One region of the Paenibacillus sp. FSL F4-0243 genome, then DNA from elsewhere that is predicted to be linked to it. Evidence: riboswitches for the same ligand, from Rfam matches in the RefSeq annotation. Region 1 holds a riboswitch; each other region holds the start of a gene.
What was found. Region 1 has a riboswitch for cyclic di-GMP ahead of NSS87_RS10755 (DUF6612 family protein). Riboswitches for the same ligand answer to the same signal wherever they lie in the genome.

Region 1 (3,147 bases):
GGGGTAACCACTAGCTGATCTAAGGTTATACCGGTCTTTTCTTGAAATTCAGGACTGTTATACAGTTTCTTAGTGTAAATCGCCTCACTTGCTTTTTGTCCATCTGCTTTAAAATCGAACTTCCACGTACCTGAAATTCGTTTCGCTTCTTCAATGTAACTAAAATGAAGACTAGCTTCCTTCCAATCTGATTCAGTTATATTGAAAACCTGTTCAATAAATAAATCCGATCCTTCGTTAGGCATGATGGTTGGAATTGCCTCATTCTCTTGACCTGCAGTACTAACTACCAAATGTGGGTTACCCCGTCCTAAGTCAGATGGTGATGCAGCGACTTTGTAACGGATAATGGTTTGATTGGAAACTTGTCGAACGGATTCGATTTGAATGCTTGGGTATTGCTTAACTCCCGTATCAATTGTATCTCCTGCTTGATGATTAGATTGTAAGGGAATATTCCGATCACTGTAAAAAATGAGATTCCGTGCTTCAAACCTGTAGTCCTTTTTATCATCCTTTAATGTATCAGGTGTCTCATATACTCCAATGAGTTTCTGGCTTTCAGGATCGTATTCTAAATAACCGTATACCTTTGCCTTGGCACCGGACTCACTAGTCATGATGTTTTTCTCTGTAGCAAATCCAGTATATTGGGATAGATCAGATTTAGTATCAAGTGATAACAGCATTTTCATTTTTTCTCCATCAGTTACAACACCGTTCAAATTCATTGTTACTCCTGAACTGGAAGTTTGAAGATTATACTGTTGACCGATGCCATTATTTAATGCATTGCTCACACTTCGACCACCAATTTTATCCCAATTAATCGTCATACTAGCGAATACAGGAATGGCTACAAGTAAGAGGCAAGAGAAGACAATACTGATAGGAATAACCTTTTTATTAGACCTAGGAGTATTCTGGGAGGAATGCAGATTTCTTTGACGTGTATATGCTTCTTGTTCTATGGCAGTCCACATCAAATCATAATCCGGTCGGGGAATATGTTTATCTTTTTCAATATAGAGACTCATTACTATTCAGCTCCTTTAGTTGGGTTCCACCCATTCTATTTAGTATTTTAAGTCCCTTGTTCAGTCTGGATTTTACAGTTCCTTCGGGTATGCTCATAACTTTAGAGATCTCGGGTACAGTCAATTCGTTTATAAAACGAAGGACTACTACCATTCTGATTTTGTCGGGAAGCTGACTGTATAACCCTTGTAATTCTTTTTTAGTTTCCTGTCGATCCAACCGTTTTTCTACAGGGTTTGATTCCTCAGACCTGGATAGTAAATAATTACGTACTTCTTTCATCCACCCTGTCTTACGCCTTTTAATCACACTGTTGCACTCATTCGAAGCAATTCGTAAAATCCAAGATTTCAAGTTTCTTACCTTAGACTTATCCGCTAAGATAACCTTTACAAATACCTCTTGGCAAATATCCTCTGCATCTGCCTGATTTTTCATTAAGTAGTAACAAAAATAATATACTTGTTCTTTATAGAGCTCGAAAATTTCTCGGTCACACATTTTGCTGCACCCCCTGTCTTTGCTGTTCTCATTAATAAGACTTATAAGCGTATGTAATCGTTCATTTTTCATTTTGAGTGAAGTATTTCTTCTGAGCATCATAGCGAATTTGAATGGAAGATAAGTCGTTTACAGGTAATTATAACCATGATAAAATTAGCGGTGGGACATGCGTCCGTAAGCTAATTAAAACTAATTGAATGTCCGCGTTAAAGGTAAAATCATCGAAAGATGATGACACAAAGCCATGGGTCTAAAGCCTTTCTACAGAAGGAAATGATCGCCAGGCCGCCATAGGGATGTCTTATGATGCATAAAGGATAGCTCTAAGAATATGTAGTCAATTTTGAGCTCTTTTATTATTTCGACCTATACGGCGTTACATTATCGCAAGGGGCCGAAAGGGGAAGTACATGAACAGTTTTTTCAAAACAATAGGCACTAGTTTGGCAGTAGGTGCTTTATTGCTGTCCGGAACGATCGGATGGATGTCTAATCCTGAAGTCGTGTCTGCCGCTACCACAACAGCAGTAACCGCGGATCAAATGATTAGCAAAGTAACGGCAGCCTCTAAAGCAATAAAGAATTTTCACTTAGATGTGATCAAAAAACAGGATATTCAGAGCGGTGGGGTACGTATCAGCAACACTAACACACTGAAGCTGGATATTAATCGACTGCCGAATTTTGCTGCAGCCGGCACCGTTGATAGTAGTCTTTTAGAAACAACGTACAGTCTATATGCCAATGACAAGGAGTTTTACTATCTTGTAGACGGAAGTGAACTGATCGATGAATCTGAAGATGAAGGTTACGACGATGACGGTGAGCCAATCGATCCTGATGCGCAGTATTGGATTGGACTGGAGAAGATGGAGTGGGATTCTTTTTACTCCAAAGGTCAATACGATCCTGTTTCCATGCTTGATTCGGTAAAAAATTATAAAAAATCTATGAAAGTCAGCACTGCTGGTGCTCAGACCGTCCTGCAGTTCACGGTAACCGATCCGACAGCAGCTAAGGGAATAATCAAACTCTATGACCAGGAGAACCTCTGGGATGGTGAGACAGTTCAACCCAAAAGCGTAACGTGGAAATTATTCGTCAATACTAAGACCTGGCAGACGGAAAAACTGACAGTCGATCTGAGTTATGTGCTGATAAGTGATGGAGAAAAGGATACATACAACACGAAAATCGAAGCTAAGTATTCCAAGAATAACAAAGGTACAACCATTGTAAAGCCCGCCGAACTAGAATAATAAGGTCGTTTTCATATGGAGTAAAAAGCGCTGTTCAGTAGAACAGCGCTTTTTACTCCATTCATGACAGTAGCCAACAGGAAGTGAGATATGTAAAAAATAAATAAATATAAAATTGACCTACCAATTATTAGGATTTTAGTACATGCTATTTATGTGATTAATAATCTGAATTAATTTAATAGTGTATGAAATATCATGTTGTAACTATTATATTGAAAAGGTATTATAGGTTAGGTGTAAATTTACATTTTTGAGAATTACTATTCTTTTTAATGATTGATAGGGGGAGTGCGAATCATGTTATCATCCACAGAGCTTAGCAAGCTGAACGAAGTGAATTACA
Region 2 (3,147 bases), 2.6 Mb from region 1:
GGTGTGGAGTTTAGAGAGGACTTTGAATGGCTTAAGCAGAGTGGTTATCAGTTGTTTCAGGGATATTTATTTGGAAAGCCTGATCCTATTCCCAAACAGTGATCCTAATGAGTATAACTCCGTCTAGAGGATGAGATGAATTTCAGGTCAGAGTCTGAGTGCAGCCAACCCCTAGGGTTGTATAATTAAGGTAATTGAGAAGGGGGACGGGATGGATATGAAATGGCATAAGTACATCACGCACTGGGCGGATTCTAGAGGGTTAGGTGGACGAGAAATTGATTATCAATGGCCGTCTCCATCATTTCCGGTGGTAAGTATTCGCAGCAATTTGGGTCGATACTCAGGTCAGGGGTATGGTCACGGAAGCAAGCCACAAGTGAAGACAGCTGTTGGATTAATTGCTATTGGAGATGTAGCTGTAGGCTTGATTTCCATAGGTGCGATAAGCGTAGGGGTTCTATCCGTGGGTGCAATATCACTAGGAATGTGGTTAGCCCTTGGAGCGATAGCCATTAGCTGGCTTGGCTTCGCAGCTGGGGCGATTGCTATTGCAGGAGTGGCTGTAGGCGCGATCGCGATAGCCGAAAAAGCGTTGGGGGCTGTCGCCATAGGTGATACGGCATTTGGGGCGGTAGCCATAGGACGGATTGCTGGGGGAGCAGTAGCTATTGGCCAATGGGCATATGGTCTAATCGCAGTTGGCGAGCATGGCTTCGGGTTAATTCCCATCACGGGCGATGTGTGGAATTGGTTCCGGCGTTTGTTTGGTGCGGGGAGTTAAGTAGACCTCCAGTCCTAAAGTGTCCTCTCTCTTCCGGGATACTCTATAAAGAATATCTATCACGATAGAAAAAGTAATTGCAATTACCTATTCGGATTTCATACCAATTAATCATGCGATCAGATGTAGCGTTATGTTACTCTTTGTAATGTATTCGAAACTTCATAGGCAAACCTATGGAAATGTAGGGACGCAAAGCTATAGGGACTAAGGTTATCATAACTATTGTCAGCCAGCTGCCAAAGAGTGTATTACGCTTTTTGTTAAAGTTTAATAAAAATTAAGTCTTAGTTTTTATGCGACTTTATACGCAATCAAGCTACTCTTTTGGGGTAGTTTTTTTTGTGCCTATTTTTAGGCACGGAAGAGATTCATATTACATCTGGGGGGTAGAAAAGATGAAAAAAATGATTGCGATCGCTACATCAGCAGCCATGTTAGCTAGTTTTTCGAGTGAGGCAGGTTATGCTTTAGCAAGTGATGTAAGCACGGTAAGTGTAGTGAACACTGTAGTACAAAGCAAGGCTGACCTATTCAGCAATGCGTCAGTTATTCCGTTTGATCTCTACGGCAAGGCTATCCTAAGCGCTTATAATGATGTTTTTAGAATGAATCCTGCGAATATTAAATCCATTACCAATAACGGTGGCAACTACTCAGGTTCACCTATAGCTAAGGCTATGGATGGCGATATGAGTACGCATTGGGAAACGGGCAAACCGAACAGTTCAACGTTTACGAATGAGGTTGTCTTTGTTTTCAATGAGTCCACTGAATTAAATAGAATCGTATACGCTGCAAGACAATCCAGTGCAAAGGGGAAGGGGTTTGCTCAGGAATTTGATATTTATGGCTCAACTACGGATGCAGGCGATTATACGCTAGTATCCTCTGGAGAATATAAAGGCGGAGCAGGTGACGTAGTAGAGATTCAGTTTGCACCTACAGCCTTCAAGAGACTTAAATTTGTCTTCAAAAAAGCTAACCAAGATTGGGCGAGTGCAGCCGAGTTTTCTTTTTACAAAGAAGATACCGTATCCGCTAAAATGAAAAATTTATTTACAGATGATACCTTGAGTCAAGTTAGCACAGCATTTAATACGGTGGAGAAATTAACGGCTTTAGAACAAGAAGTACAGACACATCCACTGTACGCGCAGTTTCAAGCAGATATAGAGAATGCAAAAGTACTTCTGGAGAATCATCAAATAGAGGCAACAGCAGCTAAGGTTTCGAAGCTAAAAGGCTATGGTACAGCATACGAAAATGCCTATAGCGAAGCTTATAGAATGCCCAACTCTAATGTATCAAAAGTAACGGTGAACGGTGGAAGCTATCCAGGTACGAAACCGGAATACATGCTCGATGACCAGCCGAATACACACTGGGAAACGAACAAAAACAATGATGACAGCTTCACGAATGAAGTCGTGTTTGAATTAGCGCAAGCGAAAATACTAGATAGAGTGGCTTTCCTGGCTAGAGATAACCGCAAAGGCTTCCCAGAGGCTTTTGAAATTTATGCATCAGAAACAAGTAAGGGAGAGACCTTCCAACTCGTATCTAGCGGAACCGCGACTAGTACGAATGACTTTCTGGAGTTTAAATTCGAACCTACAAAGTTTAAAAGATTGAAATTCAAGTTCACAAAAGCCAATATCAACAGACCCTTTGCAGCTGAATTTAGATTTTATACAGAGGATAAAGTAAGTGAAGCTGTAAATGGTATTTTCACAGATGGCACGATGAGTGCGGTTGTTCCTGCTTATAATAGCGTCGAAGCAATCAACGAATTAGAAGAAGCGGCAAAAGTACATCCGCTCTATCCAATCCTGAAAGATTCTTTGGATTTAGCTAAGAAGCTAGTGAATGGTGAAGTTCAAACTGAAGGCACCATCATTGAGGCGAAACAACGTGGAGATATGAAAAAGCATGCGCAGGAAAACCTGAGAATTGGTTTCGGGACGAACAACCAGCCTACAGGTCTCGTTGCAATGCCTGGAGATACAATCAACGTTTATGTGGACGCAGCTTCGAGCGATAAACTACCTTCTTTAGTCTTTTCTCAACAAGAGGCGGCTTGGAATGTTTGGGCTAGAGGTGTGCAATTGCGTCCAGGTAAGAATATTATAACCGTTCCTGAATTTGCTACGAATAGTTATTATGCACATGAAGTGACTAAAGGCGGTACAGTGTATATCGTCAATCCATATACAGCAGAGGAACAAGGTAAAGCACCTATGATCCGGTTCGAGGGGCTTACCAAGATCCCTATGATGACCAAGACTACAGATCCTGAACAATTTAAAGCCTTCTTAAACACCTATAAACAAAAATTAGATGAAGATAAGGCAGCGCATCCG
Region 3 (3,147 bases), 1.7 Mb from region 1:
GGATCAAACTCTCCAATTAGTATTGAAAAGAGCGATATGCTCATTTTGAAACATCTGACGAGAAAATTAATTCTCTAATTTTGGATATCACTTTCGTGATTTCCTACTCACTCGTTGTTCAGTTTTCAAAGATCAAGTTCTCGTTGGCGCCGTTCAATGTCTCAGCAGCAACTCTTATAATATATCATGTTGTTCTCAGTAATGCAAGCTTTATTTTTCGAAAGCCATTTATATAACTCTCTCAAACATTGCCTGTACGCTGTCTAACAACGCTTAACTATAATAACCTATCTATTCATAGAAAAGCAACCCCTAATAGAAAAATAAACAACTAGCTTAATAATTAAGCTGGTTGTTTATTTAATAGAGTTATGAATCTAGCGATGCAAATTAATAGTATTTTGCTGCAGTATACTTACTTGAAGCCTTAATAAAATCCGTATTCTTCTTACTCTTCGCTGACGATGCATCTACCGTTGTATCAATAGTAACCCATTTCCCATCCATCAACACTTCATTCCATGCATGGTATTGCGTAACGTAGCTAGTATTCCCCATCACCAATTTAGCAGGCACATCTACACTACGCAGCATTGCGGCAAAAAGAGAAGCATAGTCATAGCAGATTCCTTTTTTAGTATTCAAAGTGTTGTTAATGTTCGGAATGTAATCTGTTGTTACATTATTAGCAAGAGAATAATCGTATTGTACATTAGCAACTATATAGTTATAGATTGCCTTAACTTTCTCTTCATCTGTTGTTTTGCCTTTTGTAAGCTCTTTTGCCTTAAGGATCGCTTTATCAGAAGAACTCCATTTCACATTCTGTACGGAGCCCAAATATACGGAATTCGAGTCACTCATGGTTACGTCTACTACTTCGGAATATAACGCTTTGTATTTATTGCCGGTTGTGTTCTCAAGAACAGAAACCTTATAAGTACCATTACCTTGTTGTAAAGGGAAGTCCTCAGCTTGTCCAGAAGCATATAAGTTATATGTATAGCTGCTGTTGTCTTTAGTGATCATGAGTTTGATTCTTTTATCTTTCGGAATATCATAGTTAATTCCAATAACACCTTGAGCCACTTTCGATGTAATCAACCAGCTTGCATCTACACTTGCGGCTTGAGCTGTGCTTACCGGAACCGCAGTAATCAGTACGAACAGCGCCACCATCATAAAATAAACCTTTTTCACGGATAAAACCCCTTTCGGTAGCTGGCTGCCATCCTTTCGGGAAGGCCCTTTAGCTTTGCGTCCCTACCTTTCGATAGGTTTGCCGTTATCGTATAAGCTCTATCTGTTCTAATTTCACTAGACAAATTAAGAGAATCAGTCCAAGTAGAAATATGAATCTAAGATTCTTATATATTTTATAAAAACAAAAAAAGCCTCTTCATTCGGTAACTGGCTGCCATCCTTACGGGAAGGCCCTTTAGCTTTGCGTCCCTACCTTTCGATAGGTTTGCCGTTTATCGTGTTTAGCTTTTATAGTCTTATACTACCATATTTATCCTCGTAAACAAGAACAAAATTGCTAGATTTACTATTATTTTATAGTTATTTCTCTGTATTTGAATTCTCTTGTTATTTCTCGTCAACGATTAGGAAAGCTTGGCATGAACAATCAAACGATGTGTAGGATCTACTAGTGGGTCACACGTAATTAGAGTAAGAATTTTATCTTTGTTATTCCCGTCTAGAACAGACACATCACTAGGAAGTACAACAGAAATATCATAAACCTCGTAATTATAGGTCTGATCGCTAGTCTTTACCGAAATCGTATCCCCAATCACAACCTCATTCAATCTGTTAAACAATCTGCCCGTAGTTCTAGCTCTATGTGCAGCTATTGCGGCGTTCCCTATTTCTCCTATTGGAGTTGTTTCTTTCATATGGGCCGCCGCATGCTTCATATTCGCTTTAGTAGCCCCTTCTAATACTGGCAGCTTCAGATCGATCTTATCGATCTCAATTAATGCGATAACTTTGCCACCCACTTCAATTTCCGGTTCCGGCTTTTCTGTTTCTTGCGGCTGTGCTTGTGCATCTAAAGCTGATTCCTCAGCTAGTAGCTGAGTGACCTCGGCATATCTGCTCTTTAGATCAGGTGGTGGAGTACTTTCACTGGTGCTCAGTTCAGCTGATTCTAATAGCTTATCCTGCTGCCAGTCGTTATACCATTCGTTAGCTTTTGGATAGAGCATGATAAGGATCCCCGCCAGTATGAGCACATACGAGAATTTACGCATGATTTTCACCTCCGTAGATTGGTTCTACTGAACTTTAGAATACCCATTTACGACTTCCGAAGAAGTTAATGATCACCGTCACAAACGTTACTAATACCTTAGAGATCAACACTTGAATGCCTAGTTTGTCAGTCAACAGATGCATTAGCAACAGCGATATTCCGAGTACTACCAGATTCAGTACGATAAACTTCAGCAACTGCGTCTTATCAAAACCCTCTTTATTACCACGATCACGATCCTTGAAGGTTACTTTTTTATTCAAAATAAAGCTGTTCGCTGTCCCTGCACTATAAGAAATCACCTGTGCCAACGCATATACCATCCCAAGTGAGTTCAGTAATGTGAAGATTACGAAATCAATGAGGGTATTTACCAGACCTACAGCATTAAATTTGAGAAACTGTATGAAAGCAGTCCGAAAGTTCTTATCTGACATCTTTGTAATCCTTCCGGCGATCCACTTCTTCTTCGTTACGATATCCTATGGTCTCACTGACAATATACAACGGTCTATCCTTAGACTCGTCATAAATCCGTCCAATATACTCACCGATTACACCTAGCAGCATCAGAACGATACCGTTAAAGAGCAAATTGACCCCTACAATGGAAGCCCAACCTGGAACCGTCCATGAGGTGAAAAAAATTCTTTGAAACAATACGAAGAATAAATAGAGAAAGCTCGAGAAGGAAAGAAAGAATCCGACATACGTAGCAATCTTAAGTGGCTTATGCGAAAAGGAAGTGATCCCATCCAGCGCAAAACGAATCATTTTCTTAAGAGGATACTTAGTTTCTCCTGCAAATCGTTCTTCCCGCTCATATTCCACCATCGTCTGCTTGAAGCCGACCCAGCTCACTAAACCTCTGACATACCGGTTTTTTT
Region 4 (3,147 bases), 2.4 Mb from region 1:
AGCCAGTGCTTTAGCTCCGTAGTCTCCAGAGAGATTCGTGAAGTGGTTCAGACCACTGTTTACATTGTCTTTCATAAGTGACCTCCTAATTTAGGTTCAAAGTACGGTGAGCAGTCGGAGGGACCTCATCACGGTCTGTTAGCAGTTCAATGACGGCAACACGGTTGATGGCAACAGCGTCCTTGATGGCTGTTTCGAACTCCTCCGCTGTCTCACATTTGTAACCCTTAGCGCCTAGTGATTCTGCGAATTTCACAGCATCCATAGGGACTTCGTAGATAGTTCCGTCAATACGTCCTGTAGTTTTTTCCATACCTTTTAGAGCCATATCTAGCTGTTTATTATTCACAACAATGAATATGACAGGAATATCCTTGCAGACAGCAGCGTTAATCTCTGCGCCTAGCATCATAAAGCAGCCATCTCCTGTAATGCAGAAGATCGTTTCTTCTGGAGCAGCAACCTTTGCACCAATCGCCATTCCGATGGAATTACCCATACAAGCAAAGTAAGCATCGAAAACAAAACTGCCCGGTTTCTTAACCTTGTACCATTTCGCAGCATGGAAACCGTGACTTCCATCATCAACAAAGACTGTGCTGTTATAAGGAATCAAATCACTCATCATACTCAAGACCGATGCAAGTGAAAGGTTTGGTAAAATCGGAGGCTCCTCGGTATAATCGGAATTTGTCGGTGCTTCGCGTTTTGTGATGTTGTTCGTGTCAATATTATTGAGATAGTAAACTAGATTGTCCCGTAGATCTCCAGTCACTGGAATCGTTTTAGAGAACAATATTTTTCCGACAAAAGTCGGATCGCTATCAAACTGAATTAATGTTGCAGGATGATTTTCCCTTTTAAGATTACAAATAGTCATATCACTTAAACGTGACCCGAGAACGATAAATAGATCACTTTGATTCAGCAAGTCATCCCCATGGGTACAACCGCCTACTCCAATTGGACCGTGATAGAGTGGATGATCCCAAGCTATAGCCCCTTTACCACCTGGAGATGTAACTACAGGAATATTAAATGTTTCCGCTAATTGAATTAGCTCACTATGTGCTCCTGAGCGGTTAACGCCTTTACCCGCGATAATTATTGGATTCTTAGAGTTATTTATAGCATCAAGTACACGGTCGATATTAGCATGGCTAACCAGTGATTCGCGTTCAGGGATTACAATATTACATTCCTCTAGCAATTCCGTTTGTACATCAAAGGGAATACAAAGGTGAACTGGACCACGATTACCGCTCAAAGCAATGGATATGGCATGATTAAAGATTGTGTTAAAGTGATCTCCACGTTCAATAAGCTTGCTATATAAGGTGGCAGGTCTAAACATATCAGCTAAATCAGCTAGAAAAGAAGTAGAGTCCTGACATTGGGGAATTCCAAGCTCTTTAATAGATTGATGGCCAGTAATAAATAGGACAGGTAGGTTGTTAGCCTTAGCATGTGCTGCTGCGGTTAATAGGTTTGTTCCACCAGGACCTGAAGTACCAAAAGCTACACCTAGTTTTCCAGTTTTAAGCGCATACCCGGCTGCTTCGAAGCCGGAACTGGACTCGTGTCTCCCGGGAATAAATTCAATACCGTAATCTACCATTTTAAGAACAATAGGACAAATGGATTTCCCAATAATACCAAAGGAATGGGTAACACCTAGGTTCCGTAGTGCTTCCGACATGTAATCTGCGACTGTCTTCAAAAAATACACCTCACAAGTTGATTGTTATTTTAAAATCAAACATTAGAAAACCTGTGCTCTGAATTAGGGCACAGGTTGGTGGCATAAATCGCCATAGAGACTGAACAATTGTTCAGTCGTCTTGGTTTTCTGCAACCTGGCAGTCATGGCCTCTGATTAAAAATGAGGCTGTAGATCCATGGTTTTGCGTCATCCTCTTTCGAAGATTTTGCCAATATTAATTTTAAAATTTATAAGAAGAATTTTCCTTTACAATATATTCCTAGAGTACCTTTGTCAATATATTTTCGCAAATTAACTCGAATTTTGACGAAAGTCTTGTCCAACCTATGAAATAATAGATATAAAAAAACTCCCCCTAAGTCAAAACTTAGGAGGAGTTTTTGGACTTGTTTATATGATTTGCAAGTGACTTAAAACTTGAAAATATGGATAGTCTTCTGTAGATTAAACACAGCCTGTGTCATTTTCTCAGTTTCTTCAGCGACGGACTGCAGGGCATTAATTTGTTCATTCATAGCGGCGGATACTTCCTCGGTGCCGGCAGCGGTTTGCTGTGTGATTGCAGAGATATTCTCTATTGCACTTGAGATTTTCAAGGCGCTTTCCAACATCAGATCACTTTCAGCAGAGAAGGAAGAGATTTGCTCGGTAATATACTGCACACTTTGCACAATTTGAGCAAAGATATGAGCAGATTGAGTGATCATCTCATTCTGTACCTGTACGACTTCTTCGTTGATAGCGATATTGTCAATCGCTTGTTTGATATCAGTTTCGATGCTCCGAACTAAGCCAAAGACTTCCTTCGTTGAAGCCGTTGATTCTTCGGCAAGTTTACGAACCTCCTGTGCGACTACAGCAAATCCTCGACCATGCTCCCCGGCGCGTGCTGCTTCGATGGAGGCATTCAGCGATAAGAGGTTGGTCTGTTCAGCGATCTCAGTGATGGTTTTTGTAATCATCGTAATTCCGCGAGCATTATGAGACAGGGCTTCGATAGTATCAGCTACTTTTTGAGTAGCCTGGATGTTTTTGCGCATGCCTTCAGCTTGAGTATCAACGGACTGCCGTCCTTGTTCAACTAGTTCTAATGTATGTATTGAACGTCTGTTCATTTCTTTCGTTGAGTTCGTATAATTGGATACTTTATTCTCAATATCTTTAATGGATTCTGTCATTTCAGCGATATCCGTAGATATTTCATTTGCACCAAGAGCTAGCTCGTTAGACGAAGAGGCTACCTGTGCCATGACAATTTTCAAATTCTGATTCTTATCTTCGATTCCACGGCTTGCATCCATAACTTGACGAGTGATTTGTGATGCTTCTGTCAAAATCTTCTTGAGCTTGTCAATCATAGTATTAAAGGAACGACTTACGTCCCCCATAGACCCGTTCTCATCGGCTCTACTAGTAAAATCCCC

Region 2: linked by a shared signal. The riboswitch ahead of NSS87_RS30075 (NPCBM/NEW2 domain-containing protein) and the one ahead of NSS87_RS10755 (DUF6612 family protein) in region 1 are both predicted to bind cyclic di-GMP.
Region 3: linked by a shared signal. The riboswitch ahead of NSS87_RS03205 (transglutaminase-like domain-containing protein) and the one ahead of NSS87_RS10755 (DUF6612 family protein) in region 1 are both predicted to bind cyclic di-GMP.
Region 4: linked by a shared signal. The riboswitch ahead of NSS87_RS21795 (thiamine pyrophosphate-binding protein) and the one ahead of NSS87_RS10755 (DUF6612 family protein) in region 1 are both predicted to bind cyclic di-GMP.

What each region holds. Positions count from the first base shown of each region.
Region 1 is NZ_CP150151.1:2,465,189-2,468,335, forward strand. It holds gene NSS87_RS10745 (DUF4179 domain-containing protein) at 1-1,037, opposite strand, end outside; gene NSS87_RS10750 (RNA polymerase sigma factor) at 1,021-1,539, opposite strand; cyclic di-GMP riboswitch class I at 1,744-1,835, shown strand; gene NSS87_RS10755 (DUF6612 family protein) at 1,953-2,801, shown strand; gene NSS87_RS10760 (serine hydrolase domain-containing protein) at 3,102-3,147, shown strand, end outside.
Region 2 is NZ_CP150151.1:6,796,331-6,799,477, reverse strand. It holds gene NSS87_RS30085 (EAL domain-containing protein) at 1-102, shown strand, start outside; gene NSS87_RS30080 (hypothetical protein) at 218-784, shown strand; cyclic di-GMP riboswitch class I at 942-1,028, shown strand; gene NSS87_RS30075 (NPCBM/NEW2 domain-containing protein) at 1,183-3,147, shown strand, end outside.
Region 3 is NZ_CP150151.1:718,531-721,677, reverse strand. It holds rRNA gene NSS87_RS03210 (16S ribosomal RNA) at 1-19, opposite strand, end outside; gene NSS87_RS03205 (transglutaminase-like domain-containing protein) at 391-1,200, opposite strand; cyclic di-GMP riboswitch class I at 1,214-1,294, opposite strand; cyclic di-GMP riboswitch class I at 1,403-1,483, opposite strand; gene NSS87_RS03200 (class D sortase) at 1,608-2,258, opposite strand; gene NSS87_RS03195 (GtrA family protein) at 2,293-2,697, opposite strand; gene NSS87_RS03190 (glycosyltransferase family 2 protein) at 2,687-3,147, opposite strand, start outside.
Region 4 is NZ_CP150151.1:4,877,115-4,880,261, reverse strand. It holds gene NSS87_RS21800 (carboxymuconolactone decarboxylase family protein) at 1-75, opposite strand, end outside; gene NSS87_RS21795 (thiamine pyrophosphate-binding protein) at 86-1,729, opposite strand; cyclic di-GMP riboswitch class I at 1,848-1,943, opposite strand; gene NSS87_RS21790 (HAMP domain-containing methyl-accepting chemotaxis protein) at 2,134-3,147, opposite strand, start outside.